Regions from separate parts of the Priestia sp. YIM B13552 genome, predicted to be linked through region 1. Evidence: riboswitches for the same ligand, from Rfam matches in the RefSeq annotation. Region 1 holds a riboswitch; each other region holds the start of a gene.
What was found. Region 1 has a riboswitch for thiamine pyrophosphate ahead of thiT (energy-coupled thiamine transporter ThiT). Riboswitches for the same ligand answer to the same signal wherever they lie in the genome.
Positions count from the first base shown of each region.

Region 2: linked by a shared signal. The riboswitch ahead of ACFX40_RS24635 (thiamine phosphate synthase) and the one ahead of thiT (energy-coupled thiamine transporter ThiT) in region 1 are both predicted to bind thiamine pyrophosphate.
Region 3: linked by a shared signal. The riboswitch ahead of ACFX40_RS04630 (acetylornithine deacetylase) and the one ahead of thiT (energy-coupled thiamine transporter ThiT) in region 1 are both predicted to bind thiamine pyrophosphate.

Region 1 covers NZ_JBHZOU010000003.1:261,830-268,910, forward strand. Annotated here, with positions in the region: gene ACFX40_RS13490 (amino acid permease) at 1-463, opposite strand, end outside; lysine riboswitch at 566-750, opposite strand; TPP riboswitch at 925-1,025, shown strand; gene thiT (energy-coupled thiamine transporter ThiT) at 1,058-1,666, shown strand; gene ACFX40_RS13500 (ethanolamine ammonia-lyase reactivating factor EutA) at 1,823-3,238, shown strand; gene ACFX40_RS13505 (ethanolamine ammonia-lyase subunit EutB) at 3,265-4,635, shown strand; gene eutC (ethanolamine ammonia-lyase subunit EutC) at 4,650-5,363, shown strand; gene eat (ethanolamine permease) at 5,385-6,734, shown strand; gene ACFX40_RS13520 (TcaA NTF2-like domain-containing protein) at 6,875-7,081, shown strand, end outside.
Region 2 covers NZ_JBHZOU010000009.1:71,765-78,845, reverse strand. Annotated here, with positions in the region: gene thiO (glycine oxidase ThiO) at 1-1,011, opposite strand, end outside; gene ACFX40_RS24635 (thiamine phosphate synthase) at 995-1,618, opposite strand; TPP riboswitch at 1,740-1,840, opposite strand; gene ACFX40_RS24630 (hypothetical protein) at 1,999-2,214, opposite strand; gene crcB (fluoride efflux transporter CrcB) at 2,262-2,651, opposite strand; gene ACFX40_RS24620 (fluoride efflux transporter FluC) at 2,652-3,050, opposite strand; gene ACFX40_RS24615 (amino acid ABC transporter substrate-binding protein) at 3,392-4,213, shown strand; gene ACFX40_RS24610 (amino acid ABC transporter permease) at 4,197-4,901, shown strand; gene ACFX40_RS24605 (amino acid ABC transporter ATP-binding protein) at 4,932-5,666, shown strand; gene ACFX40_RS24600 (nucleoside hydrolase) at 5,701-6,645, opposite strand; gene ACFX40_RS24595 (NADPH:quinone oxidoreductase family protein) at 6,831-7,081, shown strand, end outside.
Region 3 covers NZ_JBHZOU010000001.1:938,382-945,462, forward strand. Annotated here, with positions in the region: gene hxlA (3-hexulose-6-phosphate synthase) at 1-314, shown strand, start outside; gene hxlB (6-phospho-3-hexuloisomerase) at 325-882, shown strand; gene ACFX40_RS04605 (ferredoxin) at 994-1,239, opposite strand; gene ACFX40_RS04610 (ABC transporter substrate-binding protein) at 1,326-2,336, opposite strand; gene ACFX40_RS04615 (ABC transporter permease) at 2,333-3,076, opposite strand; gene ACFX40_RS04620 (ABC transporter ATP-binding protein) at 3,073-3,837, opposite strand; gene tenA (thiaminase II) at 3,830-4,501, opposite strand; gene ACFX40_RS04630 (acetylornithine deacetylase) at 4,507-5,784, opposite strand; TPP riboswitch at 5,899-6,001, opposite strand; gene ACFX40_RS04635 (MupG family TIM beta-alpha barrel fold protein) at 6,221-7,081, opposite strand, start outside.

The sequences.
Region 1 (7,081 bases):
ACGAAAACCAAAATTCAGATTCACCAAATCCTTTTACAGAAAGGTAGTTAAGCCCAAACATAATTAATAAAAACAGGGCACTCCATAAAATAGAAGAAGAGTTTGGGAACCAAAATTTCATAATAAGGGCTCCAGCCGATAATTCAGCTGCAATCGTAATAGCCCAGTTATACCAATAGTTCCAGCCGAGAGCGAAACCAAAGGATGGATCTACAAACCGAGACGCATACGTACTAAACGAACCGGCTTCAGGCATATAAGCTGCGAGCTCCGCTAGGCTGGTCATCAAAAAGTAAACCATGACACCAATGATAGCGTAAGCTAAAAGCGCTCCCCCAGGTCCTGCTGTGTGAATTGCTCCACCACTTGCTAGGAATAAGCCGGTTCCGATGGCTCCTCCTAATGAAATCATCGTTAAGTGGCGAGATTTCAACCCACGTTTTAATTCTTGCTGCTCTTGCATAGATAAATACTCCTTTCGAATGTACGGAAAGAGACGGGATAACATAAAAAAAGCCCGCAGTATATGTGCGCGCTTTTAAATCTGAAAACCGCGTCAACCTTCCGTGAAGATAGCTCTTCACATCACTCGCATGATGTGACAGTTCTGTTCCTGTTCGGAGACAGCCCCAGCTTAAATCAACCGAGAAGTGATCTAAACTTCGGCAATTTTTCCTTTCAAGCAACATCCTCAATGTTCTCTGCATTTCCGTTGCTTTACTATTAAAAACTGCGACCTCTACCTCATCGATTAGGATGAGGGTTTTTTATATTCATTTGACATAAAAGAAGTATACCAAATACTAAAACGATTGTCATTATAAAAAATAGATTCAGAAAATAGAAACATCTTTGAAATCTCTCGAATCTATTTTGTTACATATGATATAATGGATGTTGTCATAATACTACATAAATATCCGAACGTACCACAGGGGGAGCCGCCGTGCTGAGAGTGAACAAATTGTTCAGACCCTTCGAACCTGTTAGTTAACGCTAGCGTAGGAATGTGGGAATAGTAGCATATATTTGCTTACTCCTGTGTAAACCGTTTGATATGAATGATTCAAAAACAGGAGTGAGAAACGTGAATAAAGCATTACCTTTACAGGCTAAAATTGAAATAGCTATTTTTGCAGCATTGGCACTTCTACTTGATCTTTTGCCTTCCATTAAGATTGCAACAGCTGTGAGTATTTCGTTCTCCATGGTGCCCATTTTTATTATGTGCTTTCGCTGGGGAGTAAAAGGCGGGGCTCTATCTGGTCTATTATGGGGGCTTTTACAGTTGGCAACAGGAACGGCTTATATTTTAACAGCGCTGCAAACGTTTATTGAATATATTGTGGCTTTTGCTTTTATAGGTTTTGGAGGTATTTTTTCGCAATCTATTAAAACAAATTTAGCTAACAATAACAGATCAAAAGCTTTTGTTTTGATTGTTTTATCCCTTATTATCGGCAGCTTCGCACGGTATTTCTGGCACTTTATTGCGGGTATTATTTTCTGGGGATCATATGCGCCAAAGGGCATGTCCGCTCTATGGTATTCTTTTTCAATGAACGGGATTTCAATGGTAGGATCACTAATAGCCTGCTTAATCATTCTTTCACTATTGATTCCATCGGCATCAAGAATGATTATAACTAAATCACACTCATCATAAGCAAAAAGACTAAATCTACCAAGATTTAGTCTTTTTTGTCATTTGTCACCTTTGTTTACACAAAAGTGTGTCAGGTTTGATAACATAGTTAGTGAAATATTCAAAAAACTGTTTTATGATAATCACCATATTCAAACGAGATAAGGGATTGATAGCATGCTACAGAAATGGATCACGAGCATAGGTTTAGATATTGGAACAAGTACAACAAAACTGATTGTAAGCAAGCTGTTAATAGCAAATCAACAAAATCAGTTTACGCTGCCAGGCTGTCAAATTATTGATCGTCGCGTAACGTATGCAAGTTCTATCTATACCACTCCTATGCTAAACGATGTTGAAATCGATGTTCAACGATTAACGGTACTACTAGAACAAGAGTATAAGAATGCAGGAATCTCCTTAGATCAAGTGGAGGCAGGTGCTGTGATCATCACAGGAGAAACGGCCAGAAAGAAAAATGCAGAAAGTATCGTTCACTATCTAGCCGAACATGCTGGGGATTTTGTTGTTGCAACAGCCGGCGCTGACTTAGAAGGAATATTAGCAGCAAAAGGATCAGGAGCAATCGAACGTTCTGCTGAAACAAATGCAGTAATTGCCAATATTGATGTAGGAGGAGGAACTGCTAACATCGCTTTATGTCAAAATGGAAAAGTTATAGAAACGTTTACACTGCATGTGGGAGGAAGATTAATTCGTCTGAATTCAGAAGGTTTTGTTACCTACGTTTCTTCTCATTTAACTGAATTTTTGAAAAATAATTCTTTAACACTGCGAGAAGGTGAAAAAGCAACATTTGAAAAGCTCTCGTCTATCTGTCAATTACTAGCTGAAGAAACCGTGAATTATGTAAATGCGCTGAATCAAAATTCCTCGCTGATCGTTTCTCCTCATACAAGATCTTCTATCCCCGAAATGATCATGGTTTCAGGAGGAGTAGGAGCAATGATGGAGAAGCAAAAGCCAAAAACAGTGAAGGAAGTGGCCATACATGGAGACGTTGGTCCGCTTCTAGCATATCATTTTCAATCCATCCAAGTATCTCAAGCCGCTGAGACAACGCGCGCTACTGTAATTGGGGCTGGTATGCAAAATACAGAAGTTAGCGGATCAACTGTATACATTGGGTCAAAGCGGCTGCCGTTAAAAAATATACCGATTGTAGAGATACCTGTTCAGCAAGAAGCGAAATGGAATCCGCTGATGTTTCAAGAAAGAGCTCGAGCGGCATGTATGCAGGCTTCAACTATTTTCAGCGCAGAAGATCCCCCCGCTGCTATTGCTTTATCTCATTTTCCTTACTGCAGCTATAAGATGCTTCAAGAATTAGCAAAAGTAATAAGCACTGAATTTATTGCTTGTTTTAAAGGAGCTAAGTGCCTCGTTGTTCTATGCGAGCAAGATATTGCAAAAGCTTTAGGACAAGCATTAGCTAAACAGAGGAAAGAGTTAGAAATTATTTGTTTAGATCAAATTGATTTTACACACGGAGATTACATTGATCTAGGGTTACCAGTAGCTGGAGAAGCGATCTCCGTTTCCGTTAAAACGCTCGCTTTTTCATCATAATCTACTAAATATACAAGGAGGAAACGATGTTTAAAACTACACGATTGTTAGGAGAAACATTTTCATTTTATAGCTTAAAAGAAATCATGGCCAAAGCAAACGAAGAACGTTCTGGAGATCAGCTCGCAGGAGTTAGCGCTGAGTCAATGAAAGAACGAATGGCAGCAAAGCAAGTCCTAGCTGATATCACACTTGCTGATATCAGAAACTATCCGCTGCTCAGCGCAGATGAAGACAACGTCTCGGCATTAATCGAAAGTCAGATTGATTCATCTGTTTACGATATTATTAAAAATTGGACAGTAGGGGATTTAAGAGAATATATTTTATCCGATCAGCATAGCGGAGAAGACCTTCTTGCACTTAGCCAAGGATTAAGCAGCGAAATGATTGCGGCGGCTACTAAAATTATGTCCAATTTAGATTTAATTCAAGGAGCTGCCAAGATAGAAGTGCAAACTACTTGTCAAACGACTATCGGCCAAAAAGGAGTATTGGCTTCTAGAGCCCAGCCTAATCATCCTTCAGATAATTTAAAAGGAATGAGAGCATCTCTATACGAAGCGTTAAGCTATGGAATTGGAGATGCGGTTATCGGAATTAACCCTGTTATTGACACAACGGATAATATCTACGCGCTTTTAAATGAAACAAAAAATATAATCAACGAATGGTCAATTCCTACTCAAAACTGTGTATTATCACACGTAACGAGTCAAATGAGAGCAATTGAAAAAGGAGCATCTGCTGACTTGATTTTTCAAAGTTTAGCAGGTACAGAAGCTGGTAATGATTCATTTGGAATTTCACTGTCTATGCTCGATGAAGCGACAGCGTTAATTCATGAAAAAGGAACGGCAAAAGGTCCAAACCGCTGGTATTTTGAAACAGGACAAGGTTCTGAACTGTCAGCAGAAGCTCACTATAACATTGATCAAGTAACGCTCGAAGCCAGATGCTACGGCTTAGCTCGTCACTACAAGCCTTTCTTAGTTAATACAGTTGTTGGATTTATTGGACCTGAATACTTATATAACAGCAAACAAGTTCTACGAGCTGGGTTAGAAGATCATTTTATGGGTAAAATGCACGGCCTGCCTATGGGAGTAGACGTATGTTACACCAACCACATGGATGCTGATCAAAATGATATGGATAATTTAAGTATGCTTCTGGGAACAGCTGGAGTGAACTTTGTCATAGGAGTGCCCATGGCTGATGACTGCATGCTAAACTACCAGTCTCTTAGTTATCATGACATCGCAACGGTACGTAACGTGTTAGGTCGTACCCCAACGCCGTTATTTCAAAAGTGGCTTGAAGATCAGCGTATTATGGACAACGGGCGCTTTACATCTAGAGCCGGAGACCCAACTATTTTTATGAATTTGATTTAAGGAAGGTGCTTACTATGATACCAAAGTCAAATCGCGATCCGCTTGAAACACTTAAACAATTTACCCCTGCCCGCATAGGTGTCGGCCGTACAGGAACAAGGCCGCTAACAAAAGACGTTTTATCTTTTCGCACGGATCACGCTGCAGCTGTAGACTCTGTATATGGAGTAGTTTCAGAAGATATTTTAGCCGAGTTTAACCTTTTCTCTGTGAATACACGTGTGGAGTCAAAAGAACATTATTTAAAACGGCCAGATCAAGGAAGGTTATTAGCAGATAACGCTAAGAAAGAAATTTTTAAAAACTGCGTGCAGCGGCCTGATGTACAAGTGGTAGTCTCGGATGGACTGAGCGCCAAGGCAATTGAAGAAAACATAAGCGACGTCTATCCAGCTTTAATTGACTCCCTGCAGTCATATGGACTTCATATCGGGACTTCATTTTTTGTAAAAGGGGGACGAGTTGCGTGTATGGATGAAATAGGCGAGATCATAAAGTCAAAAGCACTTGTGCTATTGATTGGGGAGCGACCTGGACTGGTCAGTGCTGAATCCATGAGTGCTTACATGTGCTATGAACCTAGCAAAGGCAAAAAAGAGTCTGATCGTATGGTTATTTCTAATATTCATAAAAGAGGGACGCCTCCTATTGAGGCAGCCGCACATATCGGTACCATGATTGACAAAATGATTAAGCAGCAAACAAGCGGTGTACATCTTATTGTCTAAACATCAAAAGGAGGAGAACGTATGGCGTTACAAAAACAATTGAAACCTATTCATTTATGGGCTATTTCAGTGGGCATGGTTATTTCAGGACAATACTTTGGGTGGAATTACGGGTTTGAACAAGGCGGGATTATTGGGCTTGCAATTGCAACCTTAATTGTAACTGTGTTTTACACAACGTTTATGTTCAGTTATGCAGAGCTTTCAACATCTATCCCGCAAGCCGGTGGACCTTCAGCTTATGCAAGAAGAGCACTTGGACCTTTTGGGGGATATATCGCAGGAATTGCCTGCTTGCTTGAATTTATTTTTGCTCCTCCTGCTATTGCCGTATCAACAGGAGCATACCTGCATTTTCTCATTCCAGCCGTTAACCCTGTATACGCAACGGTAGGTGCCTTTATTTTCTTTGTTTTATTAAATTTAATCGGGGTAAAAGAAGTAGCGGTGATTGAGCTTACAGCTACCATTGTTGCACTAATTGGTTTATCTATTTTTTATGTAGCTGGTTTGCCTCATGTACAAACATCAAATATTTTTAATGATCATTCATTTATTAACGGGCCAACAGGGGTACTAGCAGCTATTCCATTCGCTGTTTGGTTTTATCTGGCAATAGAAGGTGGAGCAATGGCAGCGGAAGAAGTGGAAAATCCTAAGAAAAACATTCCTAAAGGATTTATTGGAGCGATTATTACTCTAGCAACCGCAACGTTGTTTACACTATTTGTAACAGCAGGACTTGGCGGAGGAAGCGGGAAGCTAGCCGATTATCCACTTCCGCAGGCGCTGTCTTCTGTATACGGAAACGGCATTTCAACCGTTGTTGCTATTATCGGGCTATTCGGCTTGATTGCTAGCTTAAATGGAATCATCATGGGATTTTCAAGACAAACCTATGCGCTTGCACGAGATGGTTACTTCCCTAAATTTCTTGCTAAAACGAATAAAAAAGGAGTTCCTGTCGGCGGTTTGTTGATTCCGGGAGCAATCGGCGTGATTTGTGCAGGATCTGCAACGTTTGCCAATGCACTTATTATCTTATCCGTGTTCGGAGCAATGATGATGTACTGCATCAGTTTAGTTTCTCTTTTCATTTTACGCAAAAAAGAACCTAACCTGTCCCGTCCTTTTAAAGTGAACTACCCGGTCGTGCCAAGTATTGCCTTAGTATTAGGGATTCTGTGCTTGTACAGCATCATAAAATACAGTGTTCTTACAACAAATTTAATGCTGTTTGGCGTTTCTCTACCTTTAATTTATGTGATTCTTGGAATTTTCCTTCTTTCAATTATTTACTATGTCTTTTATGGCTCTAGACAGCTCAAAAAAGAAGCAGCCAATTCATATCAAGAAGCATCCATTAAATAGTAAGGAAAACGGCTCGCTGTAAAGGCAAGCCGTTTTTCTTGCGAAATTAAAGGGTTGAGCGTTTTTTTGTAGAATGATATACTAGGTCTGTTTGTTGGAAGAATATACATACATTTATATTAGATAAAGAAGGGGCAATTATGATGAACAAACGTAATACAATCATTATCACGGTTGTTTCATCTATTCTGTTATCAGCCTGTCAGCAAGAAGAAACATTAAAAGACGGAAATACAATGATAGTAGAAAAAGATGCAAAAAAAGTACTAAACGAACCAAAAACACAGGTAGAAAGCATTCAATCGATTGATTTAAATAAAGAAGCAATGAGCGGGAAATTTATTACA
Region 2 (7,081 bases), on a different contig from region 1:
ACCATTTCGGTAGTGGCCAAACGCCATGTGTAGATTCGCTATTTCAGGATGCTCTCCTAAATAAGGCCAGCCATCATTTGTTTGTGGACGAAGACCTGCCCATGCTTTTTCAAATGTAGCATCTTTAATAGCCGGCAGAAGCGCAGAAGCTTTATTCAGCAAAAATTGAATACCTTGTGCAGAAACCGTCTTGGTAAAATCATGCTGTAGCTTAGTTGCCCCTATTACGATTCTTCCACCAGTCTTTGGCACTAAGTAAAAACCTTCATCTAAAAAAATCGTTTTAGAAAGCAGTGGCTTATGACTTTGCAGAGCAATACACTCCCCTTTTACAGGAAACACCTGACCTAAATGTTCAGAAGAAATAAAGCGTTTAGCCCATGAGCCTGCTGCAATAACTACTTTTTCTCCATAAAAAGAGCCTTTGGACGTCTGTACACCTTTTACCGTTTCATTTTCCATAATAAGAGAATGAACGTCACAGTATTCGAATACATCTGCTCCGTGATACAAGGCTCCATGAGCAAGAGCCTGGGTTAACTTAGCCGGAGCTAGCTGGCCGTCTCCCGGTATTGTAATGGCTCCGTATATGTCTGGAGAAAGCCCGGGTTCTAACAAACGCGCTTCTTTTACATCGATCCATCTTACATGTTCATCCCACCGGTGGTGCTGAGCGGCTTTTTTCTTTAATACGTGTGCATCTTCTTCAGTTACAGCAACTTTTAATAAGCCTTTTTGAATGAGCTCTACGTCGATGGCCGTTTTTTCTTTTAGTTCCTTCACCAGTTCGGGAAACATGCTTCTGCTCTTAATAGCAAGGTCTAAAAGAGGACCTTCTTCATCAATTTCAGCTTGAGCACCTAAAATACCAGCGGCTGCACTTGAAGCTTCACAACCAATTTGATTGCGTTCAAGAATAGCTACTGACGCTCCTTGTTTTGACAAATGATAAGCGATAGAAGAGCTGATTATACCTCCTCCGATTAACAGTACATCATAATGCTGCTTCATTTTCTCCACCTCCAGATGTCCATATGTGAGAATATTGTTTAATCGCTTTAAGGGGATCTTGCGCAAGCATGACACCAGACATCACAGCTATACCGTGTGCTCCTGTTTGCAGCACCTCTTTGGCATTTACAGGTGTAATTCCTCCAATGGCAATAACCGGTATCTGCACAGCATCTACTACTTCTTTTAGCGCTGCTATCCCTCGACTTCTTAATCCTTTTTTTGAATGTGTTGAATAAATATGTCCGTATAGAATGTAGTGAGCACCATCTTTTTCAGCTTCTAAAGCCTCTTCCACAGAGTGAACTGACTTTCCGACCATGAGAGAAGGAAATGCGTCTATAACAAACGAAACGTCTAAACTATGATAGGCAAGCTGTACGCCTTTTGCTTTTAAAGCATGCGCTACATCAACTCGATCGTTCACAATAATTTTAGAGCAACAAAATGGCAGGCTTTCTAGTAAACATTGAATCTGCTTTGCCGTTTTTTCTTTTTCTCTAATATGAACGGCGCCCGCAAAAGGCGCGATAGCTGTTAAAATTTTTTGAAGCTCTTCGATTGGCTGCTTATCTGTTGTAATGACATGAAATTTAGGAATATCCACATGATCGAAACCTTTCCATTCAGAATAAAGAGAAATTTCAATCACTTCATCTTGTGTAGAGGGCTTTATTACATACAAAAAACCACTCTACAACGTAGAGTGGTTAGCATGCATCTTTATGTAAACATGATCGCCACTTCCCTACGCTGGTCCAAACCAGATCAGGTTCAAAGGGTCCGAAATACATTCGTCTCAGCTTCAAAAGCTCCCCTAGTGATTGCTATTTATTGATTTTGTTTTCGTACTTAAAATTATAACACAACTAGATGTAAATACAATATCCCTTTATGCTCTTACGGCTCTCTTCCTTTTATAGAGGTATCTTTTAGGCTTCTTTACTAAGAGGCTCGGCGCACCGCATCATTCTGCTTTTTATATGGTTAGTAATCGGTATAGTCGTCGAATTCTTCTTTGTCTTTTTCCTTTTTCCGATCCCATATAAACAGCAGGAGTAACATAATAAAAGTTAGAATATAAAAACCGTAAAAAATAAATGCTGCCACAACATTTATAAATAAAAATAAAAAACCGATGATCTGACCTGCAACAGCTACAATCAACAAAATGTATTTCCAAACTTCTGCTTTTCTATCCATTCTCTACTTCTCCGTCTTTTTGTTTTTCCCTACTAGAAACGTTCTCTTTACTTAAATAAAAACGTCCCTGCCAGTAAACCGACTGTAAATAAACCAACTGTTCCAAATGCTGAAATCCCCACGTACGCCAACATTTTCCGATAAGATTTTTCTCGAATTAACTGTACGGTTTCCACACTAAACGTTGAAAAAGTGGTAAAGGCACCAAAAAACCCAATGCCAATCATTAAAAATATTGAATCATCATAAGCATGACTCGGAACCTTTCCATAATAACTACCGTAAAAAAGACCAAGTCCAAACGCACCGAGCAAGTTTACAAACAGCATTGATACTGGAAAAGGAGGGTTTGAAACTGTTTTTGTAACTTTTAAACCCAAAAGATAACGGCATATTCCTCCAGCTGCCCCGCCAAGTGCCAAGCTCACTATGCTCATTTACTTCACCTCATGTACTTTCACTAAATTTTTTCCTGCCGCTTCACCGCATAGATAGCCTGCTAAAGCAAGAAAGATTCCACCTACTAAAGAGACAATTACATAAATTGCTCCCCAAAATAAATGGTGCTGAGTGAGAGAAATGACGTCTCCTGCAAACGTTGAATACGTTGTAAAACCGCCGCATACGCCAACTCCTAGTCCAAGCTTTATCCATTCTTTTGGCTTTTTCCACACAAAAAATCCTGTTAATAGGCCTAGTATGAAGCTTCCTAATAGGTTTTCAATTACCGTTCCTATTGGATAGCCCGTATATAATAAGGAAAGATTCAGCAAATAACGTGCATATGTACCAGCGATAGCACCAAAGGCAATTGAGATTAAGTTTATGGCTTTCATCATGTCGCTCCGTTTCATAAATTCTTCTTTAAGTGTACCATAAGGAATTTATTTCTACCTTAACATTTAACTATATGTTTATTGCACCAAAAGTCATGAAAAAATGAAAGAGAAAATCGTCGCATGAAACTTCCTTTTTACTCCTCAAATCTCCCTTAAAAATCCACTTAATCCAAATTTTAAAATCTTTCTGTATCCTTATGACAAACCGTGTATAGAAGGTATATTTCCCTTATTTTAAGTCACATTAATCGTATAAGTTTTTTTTGTTGACTTTTGCTGTGTTCTTGTTTAGTATCACAGAGTATCATTTCCTATCAGAATACTAGGGGGTTTAGAAAATGAAGAAATTTGCTGCACTTTTGTCGCTACTATTAGCTTTCACAGTTGTGCTTGCCGCATGCGGTTCTAGCTCAAAAAATGAAGCAAACAATGGAGACAATAAATCTTCACAAGAAGATTTATATAATAAAGTGAAAAAAGATGGCGTATTAACAATTGGAACTGAAGGTACATACCCTCCGTTCACTTTTCATGACGACAAACAAAAGCTAACTGGGTTTGATGTAGAATTGGCTCAAGAAGTAGCTAAACGTCTTGGCGTAAAAGCTGAGTTCAAAGAAACACAGTGGGATGGCATGTTTGCTGGATTAGATGCTAAACGATTTGACATGATTGCTAATGAAGTTGGTATTCGTGAAGATCGTCAAAAGAAATACGATTTCTCTGATCCATACATCCAGTCAGGCGCTGTATTAATTGTTCGTAAAGACGAAAAAGATATCAAATCATTTAAAGATTTAAAAGGAAAAAAATCAGCGCAGTCATTAACAAGTAACTATAAAGACATGGCTCAATCTTATGGTGCAAACATTACGAGTGCTGAAGGTTTTGCTCAAGCAGTAGAACTAATGAGCGCAAACCGTGTTGATGCTACAATCAACGATAAATTATCGTTCCTTGACTATAAGAAAAAGCACCCTAACGCACCTATCAAAATCGCGGATGAAAAATCCGATGGTGCTGCAAGCGGCTTTATGTTTAGAAAAGACAGCGGTAAGTTAGTGGATAAAGTAAACAAAGCATTGAAAGATATGAAAAAAGACGGAACATACGCAAAGATTTCTAAGAAATGGTTTGGCGAAGATGTTTCTCCTAAATAATATTTTTCCTGATGGAGAGCGATTGAATCAATTGATTTCAATCGCTCAATCATCTCTCTTACCAATGGTAAAGGGAGCTATTCAATATTCTATTCCACTAACATTAATAAGCTTTGCCATAGGCATTGTGTTAGCTGTTTTAACAGCACTTGCTCGCTTGTCGTCAAGTAAGGTATTAAACATGATTGCACGTGTATATGTCTCAATTATTCGTGGAACGCCTTTGCTTGTGCAATTATTTATCATTTTCTACGGATTACCTAACTTAGATATAACAATTGATCCATTTATCTCTGCTGTTATTGGATTTTCATTAAGTGTAGGTGCGTATGCATCTGAAATTATTCGAGCAGCAATTCAATCTATTCCTAAAGGACAGTGGGAAGCTGGCTACTCACTTGGTATGACCTATTCCCAAGCGTTAAGACGGATTATCTTACCGCAAGCAGCACGTGTATCGATTCCGCCATTATCTAACTCTTTTATTAGTCTTATTAAAGACACGTCACTTGCATCGCTTATTCTTGTTTCTGAAATGTTCCGTCAAGCTCAAGAAATTGCTTCAACTAACTATGAGTTTTTACTTCTTTATAGTGAAGCAGCTCTATTGTACTGGATTATGTGCACAATCTTATCCATTATCCAAGGACGCATTGAAATAAGACTAGATCGTTACGTATCTAAATAACCGTTTCAAGTAGCTAAAGGAGTTTTTTATATGATTAATATCAAAAATTTGCATAAATCATTCGGTGATTTGCAAGTATTAAAAGGAATTGATTTAGAAGTTGAACAGGGCAAGGTAATTGTATTAATCGGCCCTTCTGGATCGGGTAAAACAACTTTTTTACGTTGCTTAAATCTGTTAGAAATCCCAACAGACGGCACGATTGAACTTGATAAAAAAAGCATGAATTTTACCAAGCCTGTTCGCAAAAAAGACATTACTTCATTTCGAAGCCTAACAGGTATGGTCTTTCAAAACTATAACTTGTTTCCTCATAAAACTGCGCTTGAAAATGTTATGGAAGGTCCTGTAATTGTAAAAGGTGTTTCCACTCAAGAAGCAGAAAAAAGAGGGAAAGAATTATTAACACGAGTTGGCTTAGGAGACAAGCTCGACTTTTATCCTTTCCAGCTGTCTGGCGGACAACAACAGCGTGTTGGCATCGCCAGAGCAATGGCGATGGACCCAAAAGTTATGCTGTTTGATGAGCCTACTTCAGCTCTTGATCCTGAGCTTGTAGGAGACGTTCTTCAAGCCATGAAAGACTTGGCAAAAGAAGGAATGACGATGGTGGTGGTAACTCATGAAATGCGCTTTGCCCGTGAAGTAGCGGATGAAGTTATTTTTATGGATCAAGGTGTCATTATGGAAAGAGGGATACCGGATCAAATATTTTTAAATCCTCAGCAAGAGCGGACACGTCAATTCTTGAATATGATTCATTAAAAAGGTTGCACACTTTCATGTGCAACCTTTTTCTTTATTTGGCTACTGCTTTTTTCATCAAATCTGTAATGTACGTAAAGAATGCTTCAGCTGTGACATCATATACGATATCTACAGGTCGTCCCTCTTCGGAAATTTCTGTTCTTCCTTGGCTCGGTGTTTCTGTATGCACAATACTCGAAACCGTTTTTACCTTCACAAGTGTTGAATTCCCTGTAAATGCTGTTGTGAGTACATCCCACAAATAATATGTTGAATTGGTTTCAACGTGCACAAGCGGCGGGCAGGCCGCGTAGCACTGCCCTACAAAGTCTACTCCTTCATATCTTCGAAGTGAAGCCCACATTTGACGAATAGCGGGCGTTAAGGGAACTTGATTCGTGCTTTCTAAAGCAACCATCTCAATTTTAATTTTGCTTTCCCATAGTTTCGCTACTGCTTCTGGATCCCAAAAAGCATTCCACTCCGCCGTTCCATCGTGTTCAGGTTCCTGCACATTTCCTACTTCTTGAAATGTACCGCCCATCCATACTAACTTGTCAATTTTCTCTTCTATTTCCGGCGCTTTTTCAAGTGCTCTTGCTAAATCTGTTAACGGTCCTGTAAACAATAAAGTTGTTTTCCCGGCTGTGTGCTGCAATGTCTCGATTAAATGATCATGAGCAGGGAGCTGACTTATTTTTGTTTGTACTTCCCCTTTTTCATTTAAAATCGGCAGTGCATCTACATAAAACGTATGCATGCGCCACTCCTTTGGAAATGGATTCATACCGCGTGAAGTAGATTTAGCAACCTCAATATCATAACTTCCAAAACGATCAATAATCTTTTGGCTTGCGCTGATACCTGGCTCTAGATATCCGTCAGCCGGAATAACAGATACTCCCGTTACTTTTACATCATCCATTTGCAGCAGTAAAAAAAGCGATACTAAATCATCGATGCCTGCATCATGGTTAAAATATACATTTGTGCTCATTTCTCTTCTCCTCTTTTCTATGTCTATGTATTGCTAACTAATAGCTATACCGCTATTTTATAATGAAATGATCTCTTTCGTAATCAAAGTATTAGGAACTTCTTTTACTATTTTCTATAATGGGTATAGAAATAAGGTAATCTATGTATAGATGTATACATCTCAGTATAGAAAGGAGAAATAAAATGGAGCAATCATTTTCAGCATTAATCGTAGATAAAAAAAGTGAAGACCAAGTGGAGGCGTCCGTCCAAGAACTGACGCTAAACGATTTGCCAGAAGGCGATGTACTTATTCGCGTTCATTATTCAGGAGTGAATTATAAAGATAGCTTAGCCAGCATCGCAAACGGCAATATTGTGACAAGCTGCCCGTTTGTCCCAGGAATCGACCTAGCAGGCGTCGTTGTATCTTCTGACAGCCCTGATTTTAAAGA
Region 3 (7,081 bases), on a different contig from region 1:
TTCTTGTCGATATGATTGGTGTAAAAGATATTAAAGGACGCGCAAAAGAGCTAGACGAATTTGGCGTTGACTATATCTGTGTACACACAGGATACGATCTTCAAGCAGTTGGTCAAAACTCTTTTGAAGATTTAGTAACAATCAAAAGCGTTGTAAAAAATGCAAAAACAGCCGTTGCTGGCGGCATTAAATTAGAATCTTTACCTGAAGTAGTAAAAGCACAGCCTGATCTTGTTATTGTTGGTGGAGGAATCACGAGCCAAGATGATAAAAAATCAGTTGCTTCTCAAATGAAAGAGCTTATTACAAATTAAGGAGCTTTCTATGCAGACAAGCGAACATTTAAAAACAGTTATGAATGAGCTTTTACAAACAACAGCTCTAATCGCTGATGATGAAGCTGAGCAGCTTGTAAATGGCATCATCTCATCTAAAAAAGTGTTTGTCACTGGAGCAGGCCGTTCAGGTCTTATGGGTAAGTCGTTTGCTATGCGTATGATGCATATGGGCATTGATGCTTATGTCATTGGAGAAACCGTGACTTCTACTTTCACAAAGGATGATTTATTAATCATCGGATCAGGTTCTGGCGAGACGAAGAGCTTGACTCCTATCGCTCAAAAAGCAAAAGAACTTGGAGGAAAAGTTGGAGTAGTCACAATTTCTCCCGACTCCACGCTTGGCAAGCTGGCTGACTTTGTCGTGAAGCTGCCTGGTGCTCCGAAGGATCAAGAACAAAGCAGTTATCAAACAGTACAGCCTATGGCGTCGCTGTTTGAGCAAACGCTTCTTCTCTTTTACGATGCGCTGATTCTTCGCTTCATGGAGAAGAAAGAACTTGATACCCATACAATGTACGGAAAGCATGCAAATTTAGAATAAAAAAAGGTCTTGCTCTAGGCAAGACCTTTTTTATTTTGAAACTTTCTATTTCACCAAATATTCACTTATGTCATAACTAAATGTACTTTATCGTTAACTTTTTTAAAAACCTTATTCGAATTTTGTTGCTTCTCCATAAAACGGCTGCTCTGCGATTTTAATGGATTCTGTTGGGCATCCTTCATACGCTTCCATCATCTCATCTTGCTGATCTTCAGGAACCTCTTTTGTTCCTTCGTTGTTATCTAACACCGCATAAGCAAGACCTTCTGAATCATAATCATAAAGACCTGGTGCGCTCCCTCCACATGCTCCGCAAGCAATACATGTTTCCTTATCTACTATTGTAAAAGCCATAAAAAAACCTCCTTTACCTTTTCACTTTCTCGTTCAGAAAGTTACGTTCAGTATAAGAAGGTTTTTTTAAATTTGTCTTAAATTATTTACTTGGATTCTCCGATATTCTCAAACATTTCATCTACATTTGGCTTTTTCTTAATTAATCCTGACTCTTTTAACCAGTCTACATTTGACTGCCATGATTCTTTCGTTTGACTGCCAAATCCTTGTTCAGACTTCATTTTCGGAAGTAAAATATTTAAACTTTTTGTTTCCACGTCTTTTTCAAGGGGGAAGTTTGATTTATCTTGGTTATCTAATAGAATTTGAAGTGATTCTTTTGGATGTTTCTCTGTGTACTCATACCCTTTTGTAGCGGCACGCCAAAACGCTTTAATCGTATCAGAATCTTTTGCCCACGTTTGATCCCCAGTAACTGCCACTAGCTCGTAATAAGATGGCACGCCGTAATCTGAAGGATCAATGTCAACTGTTTTATATCCTTTTTTATGAAGTAATGGTACTTCGTGGTTAATATATGCACCTATTACGGCATCTACTTTTTTGCTAATCAGCGATGAATTTAACTCAAATCCTACGTCTACTAGTTTTACTTTATTCGGATCTCCTCCATCGCTTTTCACCATTTTCTTTAGAACAGATTCACTTAATGGTGTTCCGCTGTATCCTACTACTTTTCCTTCTAAATCTTTAGGACGCTTAATACCGCTATCTTTCAGCGCCACAACTCGGTTCAATGGAGACCTTACGATTGCTCCTACCGACTTTACCGGCACATCTTCATTTGCTCGTGCCATTGCTACATCAGGCTGATAATAAAGGCCGAGTGTAACTTTCCCCGCAGCTGCTAAATTAAGCGAGTCTGTTGGATTAGCAGGAAACTGTACTTTCACATTCAGCCCTTCTTTTTTGAAATATCCTTTTTCTTGTGCAGCATAAATGAAGCTGTGCACTGCATTTGGGTACCAATCAAGCATAATTGTAACGTCTTTTAATTTTTTACTGTCACCAGCTTTATTTTCCTTGTCCTGGCCGCAAGCAGCGAGCATCAAAACAAGCATCAGGCTTAAACCAATTACAAACCATTTTTTCATTCTGTTTTCCTCCACTTTAATGAACGTTTTTCGAAACCTACTACAATAATAAAGAATAAAATACCAAGCGCGGATAAAATCACAATTGGTGCAAATACACCAGCTGCATCAAACTGTGTCATCATACGACGACTGAAATATCCTAAGCCTGCTTGTGCACCTAACCATTCGCCAATGGCAGCACCTATTATACTAAAGGTAACCGCTACTTTGAGCCCTGAATAAAAATGAGGCAGTGCAGAAGGAATGTTCAACTTAAAGAAAATATCTTTTTTTGTTGCTCCCATGGTCAGCATGAGTTCTTTTAACTCTTTATTGGTCGAACGAAGCCCGTCAAATGTGCTAACCGTAATAGGAAAAAAAGTAATTAATACAGTCACAATCACTTTGCTCCAAATGGAGTAGCCAAACCACAGAACAAATACAGGAGCTATGGCAATGGTGGGAATCATTTGCGACGCAATAATAAGCGGATAGAAAGCACGCTCAATAAGCGGACTCCAATTCATCCATACAGCCAGCATAACTCCCAGGACCACTGATATAACCAGCCCAATTACAACAATAGATAGCGTAGCTGGTAAATGCTTAAACAATAAATCCATTCGCAGCTCCCAAAGCTTCGTTAAAATACCGGTGGGCGTTGGTAAAATAAACGGATAGTTTACAATGCGTGCTCCAATTTCCCAAGCAGCCAGCAAAATGACGACTAAAATAACTGAAGCCCCGTATTTTTTCATGTGTTCACCTTCGATCTTAGCTGTTCAATTAAATAATCTTTCACATCAAGCACACGCTGTTGATTCAAATCTTTTTGCGTTCGAGGCCTGCTAAGCGGTACTTTAATCTCTTCAAGATGACTTACCGGCTTGTCTGAAAAGATAAAAATACGATCTGATAAAAACAGGGCTTCGTTTACGTCATGAGTGATAAATAAGATGCTATGTTTACGCTTTTGCCATTGTTCAAGCAGCCATTCCTGCATTGATAAACGCGTAATGGCATCAAGCGCACTAAAAGGCTCATCTAAAAGCAGTACGTTAGAACCGCTTAATACCGTTCGCAGAAAAGAAACACGCTGCTTCATCCCTCCGGATAAATCACTTGGAAAACGATTTTCATACCCTTTTAAACCAAACTCTTCGAGCAGCTGAGATACTTGCCTATGAGCACTTGCTTTTGACACATTGTGAAGCTCAAGCGGCAGAGCTGCATTGTCTAAAATCGTGCGCCACGGAAGAAGCAAATCTTGCTGCGGCATGTAGCCTACTTTTCCAAGCCGTTTTTCATAAGACTGTCCGTTAATCACGATATCGCCTTCACTCTGCTGTTCAAGACCTGTAATGAGACGAAACAACGTACTTTTCCCAGAACCGCTCGCTCCAACGATACTGACAAACTCGCCTTCTTTTACGTCTAAGTTTAATGATGTTAAAATCGGTTGATCACCGTTTTTGTACGTAAAACTGACGTTTTGAAAAGATAACACAGACTTATTCATGAATTGGCCACATCGCTTCGTTATAAGCCATATCCCAGAACATATACTCAAAACGCGTTGTATTCAAGAAAATTTCTTCGAGCTTTTCTAACTCCGCTTCTGATTTGTCTTCAGTAAGTGAGTCGAATAAATTAATACACCATGTCGCTAGTTCTCCAAATTCTTCTGAGCTGTACATTTCAATCCACTCACGATAAAATTCATTGTTAGCTCCAGGCTTTTCACTGAGTTCTTTTCCTATTTCCCAATAGCTCCACATACAAGGCAAAAGAGCCGCCATTAATTCAGCTAATGTGCCGCTTTGACCAACGTGCAGCATATAGTGTGTGTATGCAAGCGTTGTAGGAGATGGCTGCGCTTTTTCTAATTCTTTTTCGCTGATTTCAAATTTCTTGGCATACTCACGGTGCAGGCTCATTTCTTCGTTTAATGTAGAATCCAAAAGTGCAGCAAATTTCCCCATCGTTTGAACATCGGTAGCTTTCATGGCTCCAATCGCAAATAATTTTGCATAATCAATTAGGTAAAGGTAATCTTGAATCATGTAAAAGCGAAACTTCTCCTTTTCAAGCGTTCCGTCTCCCATTCCCTGTACAAAGGGATGATTATGATTTTGACGCCAAATAGGCTGCAGCTTTTCGTATAATCGTTCACTAAATTTCATGATGATCACTCCTTATGCGTATGCAGCCACGTATAAATGAACTGCAACATCACTTTTGTATATTGAACAAGCTGATTTATATCTAATTGTTCGTTCACAGCATGTGCATTTGCTAAATTTCCCGGACCATAAATAGCGGCCGGAATCCCCGCATCAGCTAGCCATCCCCCGTCTGTTACGCTAGTTGACACATCGATTGGGGGCTTTTTCCCTTCAATTTGTTCATGAGTACGTGCAAGCAGCTGTACTCCAGCATGATTTTCATCAATTTCTAATGACGGGAAGATTTCTCCTCTGTCTTCAATCATTGATGTGCCTCCCCATTCAAAGGTTGGCAGGTTATCTTTTAACCATGGATCTGCTTTTGCAATAGCTAAAATGTATTCTTCCACTTCTTTTGATACTTGGTCGTATGATTCATTGGGATAATAGTGAACGGTGACCCACAGCCTGCATTCATCTGCAATAAAAGCAGCATGTCTTCCCCCTTCGATTACTGCTGGATTAATCGTATTTGTTCCCGGCAAAAATCCTGGATAGCTTTTTGTAACAGCCCAGTGGCGCTCCAATTCTTGCAGCCCTCCGATCACTTTTGCCATCTTCTCAATAGCACTCGCAGCTAACAGACCTCCTCCAGCATGAATCATACTTCGGCGTGTACCGTCATGATAGGTTTTACTGCTTTTTATCGTAATCCATCCCGTGATCACTCCGCCTTGACCTTGAATATGTAAATCACTCGTATCAGCAACAAGCGCAAAGTCAGCTGTATATCCTTTCTGACAGCATTGCAGCGTACCTGCCTCTCCCACTTCTTCTCCTACAACGGATTCAAAAATCAAGTCTCCCGGCAGTTCGATTCCTGCTTCTGTTAAAAGCTGGACTGCAAATAATGCTCCTGCCAAGCCGCCTTTCATATCAGCAACTCCGCGTCCGATTATCATGTTGTCTTTTACCACAGCTTCAAACGGATTTGTCTCCCACTTTTCATTTTCTTGTACCTCAGCTACATCCATATGCCCGTTAATAATTAAGCTTTGATAGTCAGCTGATTTTTTCCCTTTTAACGTGCCCACTACAATAGGATCGTTGCAATATAAATCCCACATATCGATGGAAAAACCGCAGTTTTTAAGGAAATCCGCTACGTAGCGCTGCGCTTCATGAGAATTTCGTGCAGGAGGCGCTGGCGTTTTATATGCAACAAGCGTTTTTACTAACTGGATTAGCTCCCCTTTGCGCTCCTCTACCTGTTTGACAAGCAAATCAATTGTTTCTTCCATGTATGACACCTTCCTTTACGCATAAAAAAACACTTCTTTCGCAGGAAAGAAGTGTTTTTGTTTATATACAAAAAATTATTATAACGAGTTCGTAAGGAAATACCATACAAAACATCCATTACAATACCTCTTTCCTACGCTAGTATTACCTAGTTCAGGTTATAAGGGTTAAGACTTCTCGTCTCTCTCAGCTTAGAAAGCACCCCTAGTGGCGTTGTATCTCTATAAAATTAAACGATTATCATATGTTTACCTGTAATAGTTTTATCATAGTAAAGCGTTTTATTCAATAGAAAGGTTCATGATTCAGCAATGAAAATAGTTTCCTTTTTAGTAAAATAAAAAGCACACACTTTTTTTAAGCAGTGTGTGCTCTTTACTTTTATAAGCTTACTAGTTAGCTATCGGCTTCTTTAAAAATACACCGTTTTTCCATTCAGACAGGAATAAGCTCAAGTTTTTGCCCCGGTTTCACTAACGAAAGCAGCTCATGATCTTCTTCTATCACATACCCAATCACGTTCACATTCGCATTTGCAGGCAAATTCGTTTTAGCTATTTGAACCTCTCCTCTATAACGTCCGTAGCCATCATTGTCCATTGTAATTGCTCCGATTCTGCGCTCGACTGTATGAAATGGCGGCACTGGTTTTACAGATCGTGTATCAACTAAACGCAGAGCGTCTCTTGATACATCTGGACGCACGCTGTACGTTCCCTCTATATGAGGTGAACGAATGCGCAGCGGAATAATGCTGCTTTCTTGATATTGAACCAAACGCTTTAATAAACTTGAACCGGCGCATGGATCTCCAATATAAACCTCCGCTACTCCGCAGCCGTATAAATCTACTGCAGAGGTAAAAGGGCATCTATTACGGTCTTTTTCTCTAGTAGGAAGACCTTGATAAATAGGGCCTCTCTTTTCGCCTTCCCCGGGAATATAAGCGCAGACTGGGATACGAAGTTCATTAAATAAATCTGTCTGCTGTTGAAAAAACGTTTCTTCAAGCCCTGTTTCAGGTCGAGGATAAAAATTATGCCATGCAAGCAGCTGATGATGATGAAGACCTGCACATAAGAGTGCTTCAATTTCTTGTTTGGATAACGTACTTGCATTAACAGCAATATAAAATTCATTCGCAAGCGAAAGAGTTTCTGCTGTGCTAAACCCATCGTCTAGTCTAATACCAGATACGCCAAGTGAAGATAGCGACATAAGGCTTTCAGTACCTAAATGAATCGGCGTATGCTTGGATACGTCTGCATACACGCTTATTCCACAATCTCTAGCCAC